DNA from 3 places in the Kinneretia sp. DJ1R-11 genome. Region 1 is predicted to be linked to each of the others. Evidence: predicted binding sites of a transcription regulator. Region 1 holds the regulator's gene; each other region holds the start of a gene.

Region 1 (6,454 bases):
GGGTCGAAGGCGCCATGCCATTTGCAGAAGTTGATGATCTCCTGGTAAATGCGGGCGAAGGTCGACTCCGGCATCACGGCCTTGACGTCCTTCAGGCGGCCGTCAGCGCCCCACATCTTGCCGCCATTGCGGATCATGGCCGGCATGGAAGCGTCAACGATGATGTCGTTGGGCGAGTGGAAGTTGGTGATGCCCTTGGCCGAATCCACCATGGCCAGCTCAGGGCGGTGCTCGTGGCAAGCGTGCAAGTCGCGCTTGATCTCGTCCTGCTTGCTTTGCGGCAGAGAGGTGATCTTGCTGTACAGGTCCACCATGCCGTTGTTGACATTGATGCCCAACTCATCGAACAGCTTGCCGTGCTTCTCGAACGCTTCACGATAGAAGATGCGCACGCAGTGGCCGAAAACGATGGGGTGCGAAACCTTCATCATCGTCGCCTTGACGTGCAGCGAGAACATCACGCCGGTCTTGTGCGCGTCTTCGATCTCGCGCTCGTAGAAGGCCAGCAGTTCCTTCTTGCTCATGAACATGCTGTCGACCACTTCGCGGTCCAGCAGCGCCACCTTGGGCTTCAAGACGATGGTCTTGCCGCTCTTGGTGATCAGCTCCATCTTGACATTGCGGGCGCGGTCCAGGGTCATGGACTTCTCGCCATGATAGAAGTCGCCGTTGTGCATGTGCGAGACATGCGAACGCGAGGCCTGGCTCCAGTCGGCCATGCTGTGCGGGTTCTTGCGGGCGTATTCCTTGACGGCCTTGGGCGCGCGACGGTCCGAGTTGCCCTCACGTAGCACCGGGTTCACGGCACTGCCGGTGCACTTGCCGTAGCGAGCGCGGATGTCTTTCTCTTCATCGGTCTTGGGGCTTTCCGGGTAGTCCGGAATCGCATAACCCTTGCCCTGCAGTTCCTTGATGGCGGCCTTCAGCTGCGCCACCGACGCGCTGATATTGGGCAGCTTGATGATGTTGGCTTCGGGCTTCAGGGTCAACTTGCCCAGCGCGGCCAGATGGTCAGGTACACGCTGTGCCTCGCTCAGGAACTCCGGAAACTGGCCCAGGATACGGCCCGCCACGGAGATATCGCTGGTCTCGACGTTCACGCCTGCCGGCGCCGTGAAGGCGCGCACGATGGGCAAGAAGGACGCGGTCGCTAACAGCGGAGCCTCGTCGGTCAAGGTGTAGATGATGGTGGGGTGCGAAGCGGTCATGTGCTATCCAGATCGGCCCAGCAATCAGGCCCAAGGGTTGGAACGATTAGGGCGCCGATTCTAAGTCAGCGGCGCCGGCTGCGGACTCAAGTCTTATATAAGTCTTGGCATTTCGGCGCTTGCTTCAGGCCAGCCGGTTCAGGCCGGCACGCTGCATGCCGCAGCAATCTGCGCCCAGAGCCCATGGCCCAGGGCCCAGCCCGACGCGGCCGCCAGGCCGAAGCCGCCCAGACGCACCGAAAGCCGCAGACCGTCAACACCAAGCGGCGTGCGGTTCATCCGGCTCAGCAGCCAGGGCCCCAGGGCCAAGCCCGCACCCGAGGTCAGCGCGAAACTGGCCATGACCGCCCCGCCCTGAGCCGGCCCAGAGGCCAGGGCCGCCAACAAGAGCGCCGATTGCAGCAAGCCACATGGCCAGGCCACCCAGGCCAGGCCGGCCAAGCCCGCCCGGGCCGGCGCTGCCAAAACCTGGCTCCCACGACGCAGACCGGCGACAGGGATTTCGACCTGGCGACCCATATCCTGCCCCACCCGCTCCAGCCAGGCCGGCTGGCGGCCACGCCACAGCAGGGACAGGCCCAAGAGAAAAGCAGCCACATGGACCAGCACCCAGAGCGGCCGCAACAAGGCCGTGGCCTGTCCCATCTGATCCAGCAACTGCATGCTGGCCGCGGCCACGGCACCTGCGAGCACATAGCCCAGCAAGCGGCCGATTTGAAATGACAGAGGCGAACGACCGCCGGCCGCAGCGCAAGTGGCGCCGCACATGGCCAAGCAATGCGGCGTGCCCGCCAGGCCCATCAGAGCGGCAGATGCGGCCAGGCTGGCGTCAAGCATGGGAGTCAGATGATGCGGGAGAAGCGCTCACGGCTGCGGTCGGCTTGCAGGTATCGGTCAAACACCATAGCAACAGCGCGCACGAAATACCAGCCCATGGCGGTCACCTGAATGGCCCCGGGCTCCAGCGTCACGAGGCCCTGCTCTGCCAGACCGCGCATGCGCTCCAGCTCAGGCTGGAAATAACGATCGAAATCCACCAGATGGGCCAACTCGATCGACTCAAACTCCAGCCGACCCTGACACATCAAGGCCATGATCACCGCGCGACGGACAATATCGTCGCGCGTCAAGGCCAAGCCGCGTTGAATCGGCAACTGCCCCTGCCGAAGTGAATCGTAGTACTCGTCCAGGGTCTTGGCGTTCTGGCTGTAACTGGCACCTACCCGGCCGATGGCGGACACACCAAGCGCAATCAGATCGCAATCGGGCTGGGTGCTGTAGCCCTGGAAATTGCGGTGTAGCCGCCCCTGGCGCTTTGCGACGGCCAGGGAATCCGTGGCCAGTGCAAAGTGGTCCATGCCGATATAGCTGTAGCCATGCTGCTCGAAGCCGCTGATGGCCGCGGCCAGCATGGTGACCTTGTCACCCGCCACCGGCAGCTCAGCCTCGTTGATGCGCCGCTGCGGCTTGAAGCGCTGCGGCAGGTGGGCATAGCCGTACAGCGCAATGCGGTCGGGCTTGAGCGCGCCGACCTGAGCAATGGTGCGAGCAAAAGACTCGGGCGTCTGCAGCGGCAGGCCGTAGATCAGATCCACATTGGTGGATTCGAAACCCAGCGTGCGCGCAGCCGTCATCAGCGTGGCCACACTTTCATAGCTCTGCTGGCGGTGTACCGCCTTCTGAACCTCGGGGTCGAAATCCTGCACGCCAAAGCTCAGGCGGTTGAAGCCGAGCTGACGCAAATGGGCCAGACGCTCATTCGTCACGGTGCGCGGGTCGACCTCGATGGACACCTCGGCACCGGGCGCCAGGCGGAATCGCTCCAGCAAGGCCACAATCAGCTGACTCAGCTCGGCATCGCTGAGAAAGGTCGGTGAACCGCCCCCCAGATGCAGCTGCGAGACCGCGGCGCCACGACCGAGATGCTCCAGAGTCAGATCCATTTCCGTGACCAGGGCCCGCAGGTACTCGGTGGCACGGTCATGGTGCTTGGTAATCACCTTGTTGCAAGCGCAGTAGTAACAGACAGACTCGCAAAACGGAATGTGGATGTACAGCGACAGCGGCGTGTTGCCGCCGACCTGCGACCCGCCCGATCGCTGCGCCAGGGCCTGCTGGTATTGCTCCAGCGTGAAGGCCTCGACAAAGCGATCGGCCGTCGGATACGAGGTGTAGCGCGGGCCGGACACATCGAAGCGACGCAGCAACTCTTCACTGATGCAGGCTGCGCCAGGATTGATCGTCTCGGAGGCCGGGCGCGCGCGGCCTTGAATGTTCTGTACCATGTCCAGCACTTTGCCAAGGCTTTGGCTGCGCGACTTGACAAGGATCAAGCTCGACGCGCTTTAACGGCACAACAATGCACCAAGTTTTGAGGTGCATCATGCTCATGTCCGTCAAGAATCTGGAAGTCTCACAAGCGCAAGCCGGCTCAACCGAGCGGGCTGAACCCCTGAAAAAGCACACGATGAACGCCACCGTCCCGATCAAGTTCGAGCCCCTGAAAGTCGCCTGCTCCAGCTGCAATTTGCGCGAGCTGTGCCTGCCGGTCGGCCTGTCCTCGGGCGACCTGGATCAGCTCGACCAATTGGTCGCCACACGCCGCACTGTGGCGCGCGGCGACACCTTGTTCCGAAGCGGCGATGAATTCCAGTCGCTCTACGCCGTGCGCACCGGCTTCTTCAAGACCTGCGTGTCCTCGGAAGACGGACGCGATCAGGTCACCGGCTTCCAGATGGCCGGCGAGTTGCTGGGCCTGGACGGCATCAGCACCGACCGCCACAGCTGCGACGCTGTCGCACTCGAAGACTCTCAAGTCTGTGTGATCCCCTTCGAGCAACTTGAAGAGCTGTCGCGTGAGTTCACCGACCTTCAGCGCCAATTCCACAAAATCATGAGCCGCGAGATCGTGCGCGACCACGGCGTGATGCTGCTGCTGGGCAGCATGCGCGCGGAAGAGCGCCTGGCGGCCTTCTTGCTCAACCTGACACAGCGCCTGCAAGCCCGCGGCTTCTCAGCCGCGGCCTTGGTGCTGCGCATGACGCGCGAGGAAATTGGCAGTTATCTCGGCCTGAAGCTGGAGACGGTCAGCCGCACCTTCTCCAAGTTCCAAGAGGAAGGCCTGCTCGAAGTGAAACAGCGCCATTTGCGCATCCTCGATCAAGCCGGGCTACAGAAGCTGGTCAACAACAGCAACTGCTGAAACTGACACACCCAAGCAAAAGGCCTTCGGATTTCCGAAGGCCTTTTTTCATCGTGCGCCCCACGGCGCCTGGAACTGACGGGGCGTTCAACGCGGCCAGCCGCGAGGATGTGCGTCGTCCGGCAGATCAGGCAGGGTCGCCAGCATGACGCTGACGCTGGCCGAGAGGCTGATCACCAGCCAGAAGATCATGAAGCTGACGGTGTAGACCGCCTGGCGCGACCAGTCCAGGCGTTCCGCACCGAACCAACTCAGGTCGCTGGGATCAATGACGGCAAACACCAAAGCCTCCAACACGCCGGCCATGAAGAAGGCCGGCCAGGCCACGGCCATGGCCCAACGGCTGCTGAGCTTGGGGACGACCGAGGCGGAGCGTTCAGCGCCGTCCATTTCACTGTCCGCCGGTGGCGGCGTGATTGCGTGCTTCCCGGGCTGGCAGCAAAGCCTTGGCGCCACTGGCCTTGTTGGCCACCAACTTCTCCTCCAGCACCGGGTCGGGGTGGCTGATGGCCAGGCTCAAGGTCACGAAACTGGCGACGATGACAAGCGCAGGCCCGCCAACGACCAACCACATCATGGGGGTACGCCACCAGCCGGCCGGCTTGTCCAGCGGGGCTTGGGCATCGAGATTCAGGTTCTGGCTCATGGGTATGTCTCCTGACTGTGCTTGTGCGAGCCGGCGCTCAGCGTGGCACGATAAAGGTTGATTTTTCGTGCACCACGGTGGCTCCGGCTTGGCCGCCATCCTGGCTGCGCAACTGGAACTCGATGCCATGCGAGCCCTTGTGGTCTTGGGCGGCACGTGCCGCCGTCTCGGGCGGCACTCGCACCGACAGCGTCAGCCAGCGCGCCTCGGCCGGCGCCACGCTCAGCTCGACCGCCTTCTCCAACTTGATGCCCTCCAGACCACTGACCGTGACACGGTAGCGATGGGTCTGCTCGGTCGCGTTCATGACCTGCAGACGGTAGAGGTTCTCGACATAACCGTCTTCCACCACGCGTGCCAGCACACCGCGGTCGCGCACCACATCGAGCTTGACGGGGCTGCGCAGGAACAGCAGGCTGGCCAGCAGGGCTGTACACAAGACAAACAGCACCACGGTGTAGATCACCACCCGTGGGCGGAACATGCGGCGCAGCTTCTGAGCCGGGCTCAAATGCTGCTGCAGGCCGTTTTGGGTGTCGTAGCGGATCAGGCCACGCGGGTAGTTCATCTTGTCCATCACGCCGTCGCAGACGTCGATGCAGGCGGCGCAGCCGATGCATTCGTACTGCAGGCCTTGGCGAATGTCGATGCCAGTGGGGCAAACCTGCACACACAAGGTGCAGTCGATGCAGGAACCCAGTCCGGCCGCCTTGACCTCGTCCACGCTGGATTTCTTGCTGCGCGAACCGCGCGGCTCGCCGCGCTCGGCGTCGTAGCTGATGATCAGCGTGTCCTTGTCGAACATGGCGCTCTGGAAGCGCGCATACGGGCACATGTACTTGCAGACCTGTTCGCGCATGAAGCCAGCGAAGCCGTAGGTCGCGAAAGCGTAGAACAGGACCCAGAACCATTCCCAGGGACCGAAGCTCAAGGTGAAGGCTTCGGCCCACAGCGCATGAATGGGGGTGAAATAGCCGACAAAGGTGAAGCCGGTCCACAAGGCAACGGTGATCCACACCGCCTGCTTGCCGCCCTTGCGCCAGAGCTTGTTGACGCCCCAGGGCGAAGCATCAAGCTTCATGCGCGCCTGGCGGTCGCCTTCAAACTGACGTTCGATCCAGAGAAAGATCTCGGTGTAGACCGTCTGCGGGCAGGCATAGCCGCACCACAGCCGCCCGGCCACGGCCGTAAACAGGAACAAGGCATAAGCCGAGATCAAGAGCAGGCCGGTCAGATAGATGAAATCCTGCGGGTACAGGACCAGGCCAAAAATGTAAAAACGCCGGCTGGCGAGCTCGAAGAGCACCGCCTGCCGGTCGTTCCAGAGCAGCCAGGGCAGACCATAGAACAAGATCTGCGTGAACCAGACCAAGCCCCAACGCCAGCTGGCGAAGAGGC
Region 2 (6,454 bases), on a different contig from region 1:
GGATCACGCCGCTGTCGTCCTTCTTGAAGGTCCAGGTCTTGTCCACGGTGGTGACCTTGCCGTTCTTGTCGGTCATGCTGACCTTGCCCATGGTGTTGGCCACATCGCCATTGATGTGCACAGCGGCGTTGCTGACCTCGACCTTCTTCCAGCCCTTGAGCGCGAAGCCGCTGTCCTTGGGGAAGTTGGCGTCGCCGCCGACGAAGTAGGACAGCGCGCCCTCCTTGGTGGTGCGGAAGGTTTGCGGCTCCACCGTCAACGTGGGCTTGAACAGCACCGGGCCCAGCTTGTAGCCGTAGGCGCCGTCCAGCACAGCGCTGGCCGTGGCCTTGGCCTTGGCGAGGCCACCGCTTTGGTAGTCATCGCTGATCTTGACCAGGGCCTCGCCCCAGGCCTTTTGTGCGGCCTCGACCTCGGCCAGGCTGATATTGCTGTTGTAGACACGCGCTTCGCCGGTCTGGGCCAGGGCGGCGTTGGTGCCGAACAGGGCCAGCGAGGCGGCCAGGGTCAAAACACCGGTGGAGAGCTTGGATTTCATATTCATGGCGAGCTTTGCGGTCGCGCTGCAGACGCAGGCGGGTTGAGGGGAGTGGTTGGCATCGTGAGCGAGGCCGACCGGTCGATTTCTCTGCTTCATTCAGCGCCGCACCCTGGGGTGCTGCACGGCCTCCATTCCATCAAGCCGGCCTGATCGCTCCATGAACTGCAGATGAACCGCAGCGCACGCGCAGATGAACCTCAGATGAACAGCCTGCCCGGCGCTACCCCACGGCGCGGATGCCGCTACGGCCACGGGCTGGCAAGGAGCCGCTGCACGCACGGCCACAATCGCGCGCCATCACCACCCGGCTTCGGCCCCACGCCCCATGCCACGCGCACTTCTGCTCGCCCTGTCCCTGGCCCTGCTGCCGGTCCTGCAACTGCTGCCCCAGAGCAGCCAGGCGGCCGACCCGCTGTGGCTCAAGACCCTGGCCCACCTGGAAGCGCAAAAGCAGGTCGTGCCCGATGAATCGAGCACCCGCATCGAGGCCACCAGCAACTACACCGACACCACGCTGACCCGCCGCAAGCTGGACCATTGGGAAGGTGGCAAACCCATCTACCGCATCACAGCCGCCGAGCCGCCACTGGCCCCGGGCGACGCCGAGCGCGAAGGCCAGAACCAGCAGATCAGCGAAACGATGGGGCGCGGCCAGGAATGGCTCAAGCCCGACACCCCGGTGCGCCGCAGCGAAGGCGTCATGCTGGACGGCAAGGCCTGGACCCTGTTCGAGGCCGAGGACAAAAGCTTCACCCGCAAGGTGCAGTTGCGCGCCTGGGTCGACCCCGAAACCGGCCGCCCGCAGCGCATCGACATCCAGGGCCGTTTCATGATGGTGATCCAGCTGGACGTCAGCTCGCGCTACCAGACCGACGCTCGTGGCCGCAGCCTGGCCCAGAACGTGGCCGGCACCCTCAAGGTGGACACCCTGGGCAAGGGCATGAATCTGCGCTTTGACATCGCCGTTGATTCCTGGGCCGAGCGACCCTGAACCCAGGACCGCAGCGGCAGGGCCCAACGGCAGTCTGATTGATTTGCGACAAGAAAGCCGCGAACCGGCCGCGCCCGAGCCGCCAAATGCGCTACCCTGCCGGCCCTATGAGCACCACCCTTGCATGGACCGACGCCCTGGTCCTGAACCAACCCCAAATCGACCAGACCCACCAGGAGTTCGTCGCCCTGCTCAATGAGCTGGGCGAAGCCCTGGCCCAGCCCGAGCCCGATCCCCTGCCCTTGTATGCGCGTCTGCTGAGCCACACCGAGGCCCATTTCGCCATGGAGGAAGGCTGGATGGCCGCCACCGGCTTTGCCGCCGACAACTGCCACAGCAAGCAGCACGCCATGGTCTTGGATGTGATGCGCCAGGTGCTGGCTCACACCCATGCCCATGCCGACCTGGAGCCCATGCGCAATCTGCTGCCCGAGCTGGTGAACTGGTTTCCGGCCCACGCCGACATGATGGACGCGGCCCTGGTCTTCCACATGAGCCAGGTCGGTTACGACCCGGTCAGTGGTGCGATCGCCCAGCCCCTGGCCACCGAAGCCAGCGGCATCAGCTCCTGCGGCAGCCAGGGCTGCAGCTGAGGGGTCGGCGGCCGCTTCAAGCGGCGCGCAAGCAGTCGACGATCTTGAGCCGGGCCGCCCGCCAGGCGGGGATGAAACCACCCACAAAGCCCATGAACAGGGAGAACAGCAAGGTCTTCCAGACAATGGCGGGCGTCAGGCGAAACTGAAACGCCAGCTCCGAAAAGGTCTGGAAATTGGTGGTGCTGATGTTGACGGTTTGCATCAACGAGGCTGCCGCCAGGCCGAGCAGCCCGCCGATCAAGGACAGCAGCATGGCCTCCAGCAGGAAGGCCAGCAGCACCGCACCGCGGCGAAAACCCAGCGCGCGCAAGGTGCCGATTTCGCCAATGCGTGAGGCCACGGCCGCGAACATGGTGATCATGGCGCCGACGATGGCGCCGATCGAGAACACCACCGACAAGGATGTGCCCAGGATGCTGATGAAAGTGGCCAAGGCTTCGCTCTGCTCGGCGTAGAAACGGATCTCGGGCTTGGCCTCCAGCTGCAGGCGCGGGTCGGCCTCGATGGCGGCGCGGATCGCCTCGAACTGGGCCTGGTCCTGCAAGCGGAACACCACACTGGAAAAGGCGTCGCGCCGGAAGGCCTGCAGCATCTGCTCGCTGTCGCCCCAGATCTCGGAATCGAAAGCGCTGCCGCCGGCATCGAAGACGCCGACCACGGTCCAATCGCGCCCGGCGAAGCGAAGCGTCTCGCCCAGGCCCGCACCCTGGAAGCCCTGAGCGACCGCGCGGCCAGTGATGATCTCGGAGCTGCCGGCCCGGAACATGCGCCCCTCGATCAGGCGCAAGCTCGGGCGCAGCTGCAGGCCCAGCTCAGAGCTGCCACGCACGGTCACATTGCTGGGCTTGCCGCTGCCGCGCTTGGGCAGGTTGTTCAACACCACAGGCTCTTTGCTGAGCAGCGGCAAGCCGGCGGCGTCCGTGGCGATGCCGGGCAGGCTCTCGACGATGGCGGCCTGGCCACGCGAGATTCCGCTGTTGATCTCGGCGCCGGCGCCCTTGCGCAGCACGATCACATTGTCCGCCTGCCCGGTGGCCACCAAGGTGCTGCGTATGCCCTCGCTCATCATCAGCACGGTGGCGAAGACATAGACCACCAGGGCCATGCCGCCGGCCGTCAGCAAGGTGGTGACGCGGCGCACCCAGAGGTTGCGCGCGATGTAGCTGAGTGGAATGGCTTTCATGCAGCCGGATCCCGCCGATTCAGGCGCGCCCCCATGGCCGAGCCCGGCTGCGCCTCAGCCCACATGGCGCAGGCCCTGAACAATGTCGATGCGGCTCATCCTCCAGGCCGGCCAGGCAGCAGCCACCGCACCCACGACCAGGGCCGCCGCCAATTGCAAGCCCATGGTCAAGGGCGAGACCTGGAACACCGGGAACAAAGTGCCTGCGGCCTGAGCAAAGGCAGCGGCCATGGGCAGGGTCAGGGCCACCGCCAGCAGGCCGCCCGCCAGGGCGATGGTCAGGCTCTCGCCGAGCAGCAGCTTCACCACGAAACCGGGGCCGAAGCCCAGGGCCTTGAGGGTGGCGTACTCGGCCAGCCGCTCACGCGCCGTCATGCTCATGGTGTTGGCCATCACCGCCATGATGATGATGACGATGATGTAGCTGACCGCCTGCACCGCCACCAGGATCGCCTCGCTCATGGACACAAAGCTGAGCTGAAACGCACTCTCGGTTTCGGTCAGAGTTTCGGCCAGCGAGTTTTTGAACTGGGCGTCAACGCGCTGCGACACCAGCGGCGCCTGCTGCGGCTCCTCGATGCCCAGCACATAAACGCCGACGAAATCAGCCCGGTTGCCATAACGCTTGCGTAGGCTCTCGTTGATCAGGCCCCAATGGAACAGCATCTGGCTTTCGTCGGTCTTGGCCTCGGCGCCGTCCCAGATGCCGCGCAGGGTGAAGCTCCACGTGCCCGGATAAATCGTGCCGCGCAGCGGAATCTGGTCACCGATCTTCCAGCCGAACTTGTCCGCCAACTTGCGCCCGACAACGGCGCCTTGCCGATCGCGAATGAAGGCCAGGCGCTGCTCATCGCTGAGGCGGTACTCGGGGTAGAGCGCCAGGTAGCTGGCGGGCTCGACCGCGAACTGGGGGAAAAAATTGCGCTCGGTGATGTAGATGCCACCGAACCAGTTGGCCCAGGACACCCGGTTCACCCCCTCCACCGCCTTGAGCCGCTGGGCATAGGCCAGGGGCAGGGGGAAGGTCAGCGAGATCGCGCTGCGCGAGACCAGGCGCGTGCTGCTGGAGGCCTCGACACCGGCATACCAGGCGTCGACGATGGTGCGTAAAAGGCCAAAGGCCGACAGTGCCACCACCAGACCGACCAAGGTCAGCAGCGTGCGCAAGCGATGCCGGAAGGCATTCTTCAGCAGGAGCTTGAGCAGAAAGGGCATGGCAGGCGGCTGAACTCGAGGGCGGACGCGGTTTCGGGCTCGGCTTAAGGCGCAGGGGCGCCGGCCACATCGGGCACCAAGACGCCCTTTTCCAGATGGATGAGGCGCCGGGCCCGGGCTGCGGCCTTGGGGTCGTGGGTCACCATGACGATGGTCTTGCCCAGCCGGCGATTGAGGTCCTCGAGCAAGTCCAGCACCTCCTGCCCGGTCACACGGTCCAGGTCGCCCGTGGGCTCATCGGCCACGATCAGGCTGGGGTCGCTGACCAGGGCGCGGGCGATGGCCACACGCTGCTGCTGGCCACCCGACAACTCGTTGGGAAAGTGATCCATGCGGTCATCCAGCCGCACCAAGGACAAGGCCGCTTCGGCATGCAGGCGGCGTTCGCGGGCCGACAGCCCCGTCAGCAACAAGGGCAGTTCGACGTTCTCCAAGGCCGTCAACACCGGCATCAGGTTGTAGAACTGGAAGATGAAGCCCACCTGCGCCGCGCGCCAATCGGCCAGCGCGCCTTCGCCCAGGGTGGCAATGTCCACGCCCCCGATCACGATGCGGCCGCTGCTGGGCTGATCGATGCCAGCGATCAGGTTCAACAAGGTGCTCTTGCCCGAACCGCTGGGGCCCATCAAGGCGACGAACTCGCCGGCCTGCACATCGAGGCTGACATCGAGCAGCACCGGGATGTCCTGCTGGCCGCGTCGGTAGGCCTTGGACAGGGCCTCGATATGAATCAGCGGGGCCTTGTCGCTCATGGCTTGGCTGACAGGGTGACCTGGCTGCCCGCGGCCAATTTGGGCCCTGGCTCCAGCACCACGCGGTCCCCGGACTTCAAACCCGCCGCGCTCACTTCCAGGACATCGCCCAGCACCCGCCCCTTGCGCACCTCCAGCGCCTCCAGCAACTCCTTATCGCCCTGGCGGCTGAGCCGCAGCAACCAGAACTTGCCGTCCTTTTCCTGCAGTGCCTTGGGGTTCACGGCCAGCACCGGCAAGAGCTCCGCAGGCGCGGGCTTCTTGGACAGGAACACGACCTTGGCGCTCATCTCGGGCAGCATGCGCGCGTCGAGTTGGTCGAAGCGCACCTTGGTCATCACCGTGGCCTTGGCCCGGTCCACGGTCGGCACAATGCCCACGACCTGGCCTTGAAAGCGCTGGCCCGGCAAGGCATCCAGGCTGATCTCGACCGGCTGGCCGCTGGCGACCTTGGCCAGGCTGGACTCGGACACATCCGCCTCCACTTCCAGCGTGCCGAGGTCGGCCATGGTGACCACCGCGCCCTGCGAACCGGCGGCGTTCGAGAAGGGCGTGATGATGTCACCCACATTGGCGTTCTTCACCAACACCACGCCATCAAATGGCGCCCGGATCTCGGTGAACTCCCGGTTCACCTGCTGCAGATTCAGCTGCGCCTGCGCTTGCTGCACGGCCGCCTGGGCCGAGGCCACGCCCGCTTGGGCTGAGACCTGGGAGGCGCGCGCGGCGTCGAGGCGGCGCTGGGCGGCGTCGAGCGCCTGGCCGGAGACAAAGCCCTGCTTTTGCAAGCTGAGGCTGCGCTGGTACTCGGCCTCGGCATTGTTCCACTCGACCTGCGCCTGTTGCACCGCACTTTGAGCCTGGCGGGCACCGGCCTCGGCCAGACGCACGCCGGCCGCGGCGGCAGCGATGGACGCCTGCACATCCGAAGCATCGATGCGGGCGATCAGCTCGCCTTTTTTGAGCACCGAGCCCTCGCGCACATTCAGCTCCATCAGCCGGCCGCTGGCCTTGGAGGCCACCGCCGCACGCCGCTGCGCAACCATATAGCCCGAAGCGGTGAGCTGCGCATACTGGGCCGCCGGCGTGCTTTGCAGCACCGAGCTGACCCGCACCTCGGTCGGGCGCGGCATCAGGGCCACAGCGGCCACCCCCAGCAGCAAGAGCAGAGCGAGG
Region 3 (6,454 bases), on a different contig from region 1:
GCAGCGATCTGGGCCTGGCCGCCATCAGCGGCGTGCGACCGGCCCTGCAGTTCAGTGCCGCGCAGCTGCCGGCCGCCCTGCTCTTCGGCGGCCTGGGCCTGGCGGTCAGCCTGCTCAGTGCCTGGCTGCCGGCCCGCAGTGTGCAGCGCATGCCGGTGGCCCAGGTGCTCAAGGGTTTGGGCCAGCGTTTGAGCGAGGGGCCGCCCGTCTGGCTGGGCCCGGCCCTGCTGGTGCTGGGCCTGGGTCTGGCCTTGCTGCCGCCGATCTCTTGGCCCGCGGCCCTGGCCGGGGTTCCGGTCGCCGCCTATGCCGCCATGCTGGCGGTGCTGGCCGGCGGCATGGCCTGCGTGCCCGCCTTGCTGCGCCTGAGCCTGGGGCTGCTGGCCTGGAGCCGGCCAGGGGCGAGCTTGTTGCTGCTGCGTGAGCGCGCCCGCGACCAGGCCGGCGAGGCCAGCCGGGCCCTGGCCGGCGTGCTGGTGGCACTGAGCTTGTCGGTGGCCATGCTGGTGATGGTGGGCAGCTTTCGCGATTCGCTGAACCAGTGGCTGAGCCAGATGCTGCCGGCCGATCTCTACCTGCGCTCGGCCCTGCGCGGCAGTGCCGGCCAGCAGGCACCCCTGCCGCCGGCCCTGGTGGACGCGATACGGGGCAGCGCTCAGCTCCGCGATATCAGGCTGCAACGCAGCCAGCAGGTCTGGCTCGACGGCATGCCGGTCGGGGCCGATCCGCTGGACCTGCAAGCGCGTGAGCTCGATGAGCAGAGCCTGCCCCTGGCCGGCGCCCTCGCGCCCGCGCCGGCGGGCCAAACACGTTTAACCCCCATCTACATCAACGAAGCCCTGCGCGATGCTCAGGGCCTGCGGCCGGGCCAGACCGTGCAGCTGCGCCTGCAGCCGGGCGGGCCACCGCTGCCCGTGTTTGTGCGCGGCGTCTGGCGCGACTATGCGCGCCAGAGCGGCGCGGTGCTGATGCCGCTGGCCGCCTACCGGGCCTGGAGTGGCGACCTGCGCGTCACCGAGCTTTACCTCTGGCTGCCCCCGGGTGCCGACCCCAAAGCCAGCAGCGAGGCCTTGCGTGCCCTGGCCGCCGAACCGCAGGATCTTGAGATCGCCGCGGTCAGCGAGTTGCGCGCCATCTCTTTGCACATTTTCGACCGCAGCTTTGCCGTCACCGTCTGGCTGCAGGCCGTGGCCTTGGCGATCGGTCTGTTCGGCATCGCCGCGGCCGCTTCGGCCCAGGCCCTGGCGCGGCGGCGCGAGTTCGGCCTGCTGCTGCATCTGGGCTTCACGCGCGCCGATGTGCTGCGATTGCTGGGCCTGGAAGCCCTGCTGCTGTGCGGCGTTGGCGCCATTGCCGGCCTGGCCTTGGGCCTGGGCCTGAGTGCGGTGCTGATCTGGGTGGTCAACCCGCAGAGCTTTCACTGGAGCATGGACATGAGCCTGCCCGGCTGGCGCCTCGCTGCCCTGCTGGCCGCCGTGTTCGTGGCCGGCGTGCTGGCCTCGCTCTTGGCGGGCTACCGGGCCGTGGCCCAGCAGGCGGTGCAAGCGGTCAAGGAGGATTGGTGATGCAGGGCGAGCCAGGCGACTGGGTGCCGGGCCGGCGCGCCTGGCTGATGCAAGCGGCAGCTTTGGGCCTGCTGCCGGGGGCGAGCCTGGCGCTCGATTCGACCGGCGCCGTGCGCCCTGCCCGGCTGAGTTTTCCGCGTGACTTTGGCGCTCACCCCGAACAAGCCATTGAATGGTGGTATCTGACCGGCATCCTGTCGCGGCCGGGCCGCTCGGAGCCGGAGTTCGGCTACCAGCTGACCTTCTTTCGCCGGCGCGGCCCGGCGGCACCCGAGCACCCGAGCCGGCTGGCCGCGCGCCAGCTTTTGCTGGCCCATGGCGCGCTCAGCGATCTGCGCCCGAGCGGACGCCTGCGCCACGATCAGCGTCTGGGCCGCGCTGTCGCCGGCCTGAATGAGGCCAGCGAGCAGGACTGTGCCGTCCGCATGGCCGACTGGCGCCTGGCCAGGGTGCCGGGCTCCGGCCCGGACCGCTACCGGGCCGCTCTGAGCAGCCGCAGCGGCGGTTTCGCGCTGCAACTGGAGCTGCAGGCCAGCCAAGCCCTGCTTTTGCAGGGCGACGGTGGCTTTTCTCGCAAAGGGCCGCAGCCCGAGCAGTTCAGCCATTACTACAGCCAGGTGCAGCTGCTCAGCCAGGCGCAGCTGCAGCTGGACGGGCAGGTCTTGAGCCTGCAGGGGCGCTCCTGGCTGGACCATGAGTGGAGCGAGCATCTGCTGGGCAAGCCTTCGGACGCTGGGGCAGCTGGCGCGGCAGCGACTGAGAGCGCCATCGGCTGGGACTGGGCCGGCATCAACCTCGGCGACGGCGGTGCGCTGACCGTGTTCCGCCTGCGCCGCGCCGACGGCAGCACGCTCTGGAGTGGCGGCAGCTGGCGCCGGGCCGATGGCAGCACGCTGACCTTCGCGCCTGAGGATGTTCAGATGCAGGCGCTGCGCCACTGGGACAGCCCGCGTGGCGGCGCTCCTTACCCGCTGGAATGGCGGCTGCGCACACCGCAAGGCGAGCAGCGCCTGCGCGCCCTGCTGGACGACCAGGAAATCACCGGTGGCCTGCGCTACTGGGAAGGCGCGGCCGAGCTGCTCGACGCCCAGGGCCGGCGCAGCGGCCTCGGCTATCTGGAACTGACCGGCTATGCGGGAGCGCTGCGGATTTGAGCTCGGCCCGTACGGCCGGTACTGAGCGCTTCAGGCCTGCAAGGCGCTGAACGTTCCCGGCAGCAGGCCCGGGCCGGCGCGCACGCAGTTGCGGCCCTCGGCCTTGGCCAGGTGCAAGGCCTCATCGGCCTCATTGAGCAAGTCGTCGAGGCCGACGTGGCCACTCTTGAGCACGGCCACGCCGATGCTGACGCTGACCGGCACCGGGTGGGCATTCCATGCGAAATCCATGGCCAGCACGCGCTCGCGTATGCGTTCTGCGACATCGAGCGCGCCGAGTGGGTCGGTGTGCGGCAGGAAGAGCATGAACTCCTCGCCGCCGTAACGGCACAAGACATCGGCCTGGCGCAGGGTCTCTCCGCTGACCTCGGCCACCTGGCGCAGCAGCATGTCGCCACAGGCGTGGCCAAAGGCTTCGTTGATGCGCTTGAAATGGTCGATGTCGATCAGCACCAGGGCGCAGGGCGTCTGGTAGCGCCGGGCCAGCGACCATTCCCGCTCGACCAGGCTGAGGAACTGGCGGCGGTTGCACAAGCCGGTCAGGCTGTCCCGGGTGGCATAGCGGGCGGTGAAGCGCAGGGCCCGGTCGAGATGGGCCAACAGAGCCAGCACGCAGGCACTGAACACGGCCGCCAGGGACAGGCCGCAGAGCGCCGCGACCAGGGCCGCCGTGGGCCGGTCACCGCGCCCCAGCAGGGACACGACCAATTGCGACAGCGCCACGCAGACCAGGGTGATGAAGGCGCAGAACAGCCAGTGCGCCGGGCGCGGTCCGAGGCGCCGCAGGGCGCTGCGCAGGGGCGGCAACCAGGCCGGCAAGTCCAGGGGCTCGTGCATAAAAGGCGAATGAGGAACGGGTACGTCGACAGCAGGTCTCGGTGCAGCCGGGCATTTCAGCACAGGCCAAGGTGTGGGCGCACAGCGCCCCCCGCAGGCCCGGGGGAGGACTATCCCGCTTTTTGAGGGGCAAACGCCGCTTTTGTGGCGGACTTGCTGAATGTCAAGATCACCCTTGGCAGTGGGGGCGAAACTGTGGCACGGGCGATGGTGGGCTTTCACGGCCACCCAAGACCTGCCCCAAAAGACGAGCCATCAAGAGGCCGGACAGGAGACACGATTGAACAAGAAGAGCCAAGGTCCGGAAACGGACGAGGCCGCGGCGGCGGCAATTGCAGTGGCGCAGCCTGTGCTGCTGACGGATGTGGAGGCGGCGGTGGACGAGATCCTGCGCCGCCTGCCCGGTGAGATCCGGCTCGCCCTGCCCCTGGGCGTGGGCAAGCCCAACCCGCTGCTGAACGCGCTCTACCGGCGTGTGGCGGCGCAGCCTGAGCGCCGTTTGCACATCTACACCGCGCTGTCGCTGGAGCGGCCCAAGGGCCGCACCGAGCTGGAGCAGCATTTCCTGGCGCCTCTGGTCGAGCGGGTGTTCGCCGACTACCCTGACCTGGCCTATGTGGCGCCACTGCGCGCCGGCCAGTTGCCGCCCAATATCTCGGTGCAGGAGTTTTTCTTCAAGACCGCCGACTACCTCGGCAACGAGGCGGCACAGCAAGGCTTCATCTGCACCAACTACAGCTTTGCCGTGCGGGACATGTGCAGCCAGGGCATCAATCTGCTGATGCAGGCGGTGGCCACGCGCCGGAACCCGGAGACCGGTGAGCGCGAGTATTCCCTGTCCTGCAACCCCGACCTCAGCTTCGATCTGCTCGAGCACCAGGCCGGAATCGGGCAGCCGGTGCTCAGCGTGGCCATGGTCAACGAGGCCCTGCCCTTCATGCCCGGGCCGGCCGTGGCCGACGCCGGCTTGTTCAGCCTGCTGCTCAGCGGGCCGGGCTGCAGCCACAGCGTGTTCGCACCGCCCAATGCCGCCATTTCCTGGGCCGACTACGCCATCGGCCTGCATGCCTCCAGCCTGGTCAAGGACGGCGGCACGCTGCAGATCGGCATCGGCTCGCTCGGTGACGCCATTGCCCAGGCCCTGATCGTGCGCGAGACCCGCAATGCCGACTACCGGGCCATCTTGGCTGGGCTGTCCGGCTGCAGTCCGTCTGACCCGCAGGCAGGGCGCGAGCTGGGCCGCTTCGAGCAGGGCCTGTACGGCTGCTCTGAGATGTTCGTCAACGGCTTCATGCGCTTGATCGATGCCGGGCTGATCCGCCGCTTGGTGTTCGACGATCTGGATTTGCAAGCGCTGGCCCTGGCGGGCCAGCTGGGCCCGCAGCCCGAAGCGAGCGTGATCCGTGCACTGCAGGAGCGCGGCCGCATCGCTTCGCCGCTTCGCCTTTGCGACCTGGAGTTTCTTCAGGCCCAGGGTCTGCTGAAGCCCGAGGTCGAGCTGCAGGCCGATGGACGGCTGGCCTATGCAGGCCAGCATTGGCCGAATTGCAGCGAGGCCATGGCGCCCGAGTTGATCGGCCCGGCCTGGCGACGGGCCACGCTGATGCACGGCGGCTTCTTCCTCGGCCCGCGCGATTTCTACCAACGCTTGCGCGAGTTGCCCGAAGGCCTGCGCCAGCGCATCGCCATGACGCGCATCCACTTCATCAACGAGCTCTACGGCGACGCCCTGGGCTCAGAAGCTCTCAAACGCGCGCAGCGCCGCGATGCCCGCTTCATCAACACGACGATGAAGATGACGCTGCTGGGCGCCGCCTCGTCCGATGGCTACGACTCGGGCCAGATGGTTTCGGGCGTGGGCGGTCAGTACAACTTCGTCGCCATGGCCCATGCACTGAAGGGGGCCCGCTCCATCCTGCTGCTGCGCGCCACACATGACAACGCCCAGGGCCTGAGCAGCTCCATCGTCTGGCACTACGCCAACTGCACCATCCCGCGCCATCTGCGCGACATCGTCGTCACCGAGTACGGCGTGGCCGACTTGCGCGGCTGCAGCGATGCCGAGGTGATTGCCCGCCTGCTGCAGGTCTGCGACTCGCGCTTCCAGCAGGGCTTGATGGACGAGGCCAAGGCCCATGGCAAGCTGCCGGCCGACTACCAGCTGCCAGCCTCGGCCCGGCGCAATCTGCCCGAGGCCTTGCGCGAGCAGCTGCGCCCCTGGCGCAACTGCGGCGTGCTGCCCGATTTTCCCTTCGGCACCGACCTCAGCGACGAGGAAATGCAGATCGTGCGCGCGCTCAAAAAGCTCAAGCACGCCAGCCACCACCCGGTCGAGCTGGTCAAGCTCATCGTCAAGAGCCTGGGACCGAAAACCCCGGTGCCCGAGGCCTGGCTGGAGCGCCTGGGCCTCAATGAGGCGCACAGCTTCAAGCAGCTGTTTCTGCGGCGGCTGTTCTCGAGCAATCTTTGAGACTGGGGTGTCGCGGCGCTGGGCATCCGAAACGACAGCCGTGGGCCGAGGCCACCGAAAAGTGGCCACCCATTTCAGTCGTGAGACGTCAAAGCCGCCATGATTTGATGGCAATATGCGGGCCGGCCAATCACTTGCCGATGCCATGCGTACCGGGCATGTTTTTGTAACAAGCGCGGCTTTTGGTGTCTTAATTAATGAACCAGGAGAGGCAGTCGTTTGGACAAAAAACCTAACCCCGACAAGCACTTGCCTGGCTTTGCTCGCAGTCGGTTATTACGACACTTGCCGTGATATACGGCGTTAGCTATCGATATACAACACGTTAGGCGCCATTTCAATGGATGACGACTTCCTCATTGATCTTGTGGTTCCTAGCGGACTGTCTTCGCTCGCGCCACTGCTTATCCAAGCTCCGTTCTCAGTTG

The links. The regulator FNR, encoded in region 1, switches genes on or off when oxygen is low (the NO sensors DNR and NnrR bind a similar motif). The targets are predictions, from matches to a motif close to TTGATNNNNATCAA.
Region 2: LNV23_RS12315 (hemerythrin domain-containing protein) is a predicted target of FNR. The motif match lies at 1,571-1,584, and genes of this name have one in related genera.
Region 3: LNV23_RS12970 (acetyl-CoA hydrolase/transferase C-terminal domain-containing protein) is a predicted target of FNR. The motif match lies at 3,710-3,723, and genes of this name have one in related genera.

What each region holds. Positions count from the first base shown of each region.
Region 1 is NZ_JAJIRR010000004.1:18,307-24,760, forward strand. Features, by position in the region: gene LNV23_RS08890 (NADP-dependent isocitrate dehydrogenase) at 1-1,208, opposite strand, end outside; gene LNV23_RS08895 (sulfite exporter TauE/SafE family protein) at 1,347-2,045, opposite strand; gene hemN (oxygen-independent coproporphyrinogen III oxidase) at 2,051-3,493, opposite strand; gene fnr (fumarate/nitrate reduction transcriptional regulator Fnr) at 3,676-4,410, shown strand; gene LNV23_RS08910 (hypothetical protein) at 4,498-4,800, opposite strand; gene LNV23_RS08915 (hypothetical protein) at 4,802-5,056, opposite strand; gene ccoG (cytochrome c oxidase accessory protein CcoG) at 5,094-6,454, opposite strand, start outside.
Region 2 is NZ_JAJIRR010000006.1:125,186-131,639, forward strand. Features, by position in the region: gene LNV23_RS12305 (metal-independent carbonic anhydrase family protein) at 1-544, opposite strand, end outside; gene LNV23_RS12310 (hypothetical protein) at 867-1,532, shown strand; gene LNV23_RS12315 (hemerythrin domain-containing protein) at 1,640-2,125, shown strand; gene LNV23_RS12320 (ABC transporter permease) at 2,142-3,311, opposite strand; gene LNV23_RS12325 (ABC transporter permease) at 3,366-4,526, opposite strand; gene LNV23_RS12330 (ABC transporter ATP-binding protein) at 4,571-5,278, opposite strand; gene LNV23_RS12335 (efflux RND transporter periplasmic adaptor subunit) at 5,275-6,454, opposite strand, start outside.
Region 3 is NZ_JAJIRR010000007.1:343-6,796, reverse strand. Features, by position in the region: gene LNV23_RS12985 (ABC transporter permease) at 1-1,565, shown strand, start outside; gene LNV23_RS12980 (lipocalin-like domain-containing protein) at 1,565-2,719, shown strand; gene LNV23_RS12975 (GGDEF domain-containing protein) at 2,750-3,556, opposite strand; gene LNV23_RS12970 (acetyl-CoA hydrolase/transferase C-terminal domain-containing protein) at 3,837-6,026, shown strand; gene LNV23_RS12965 (hypothetical protein) at 6,367-6,454, shown strand, end outside.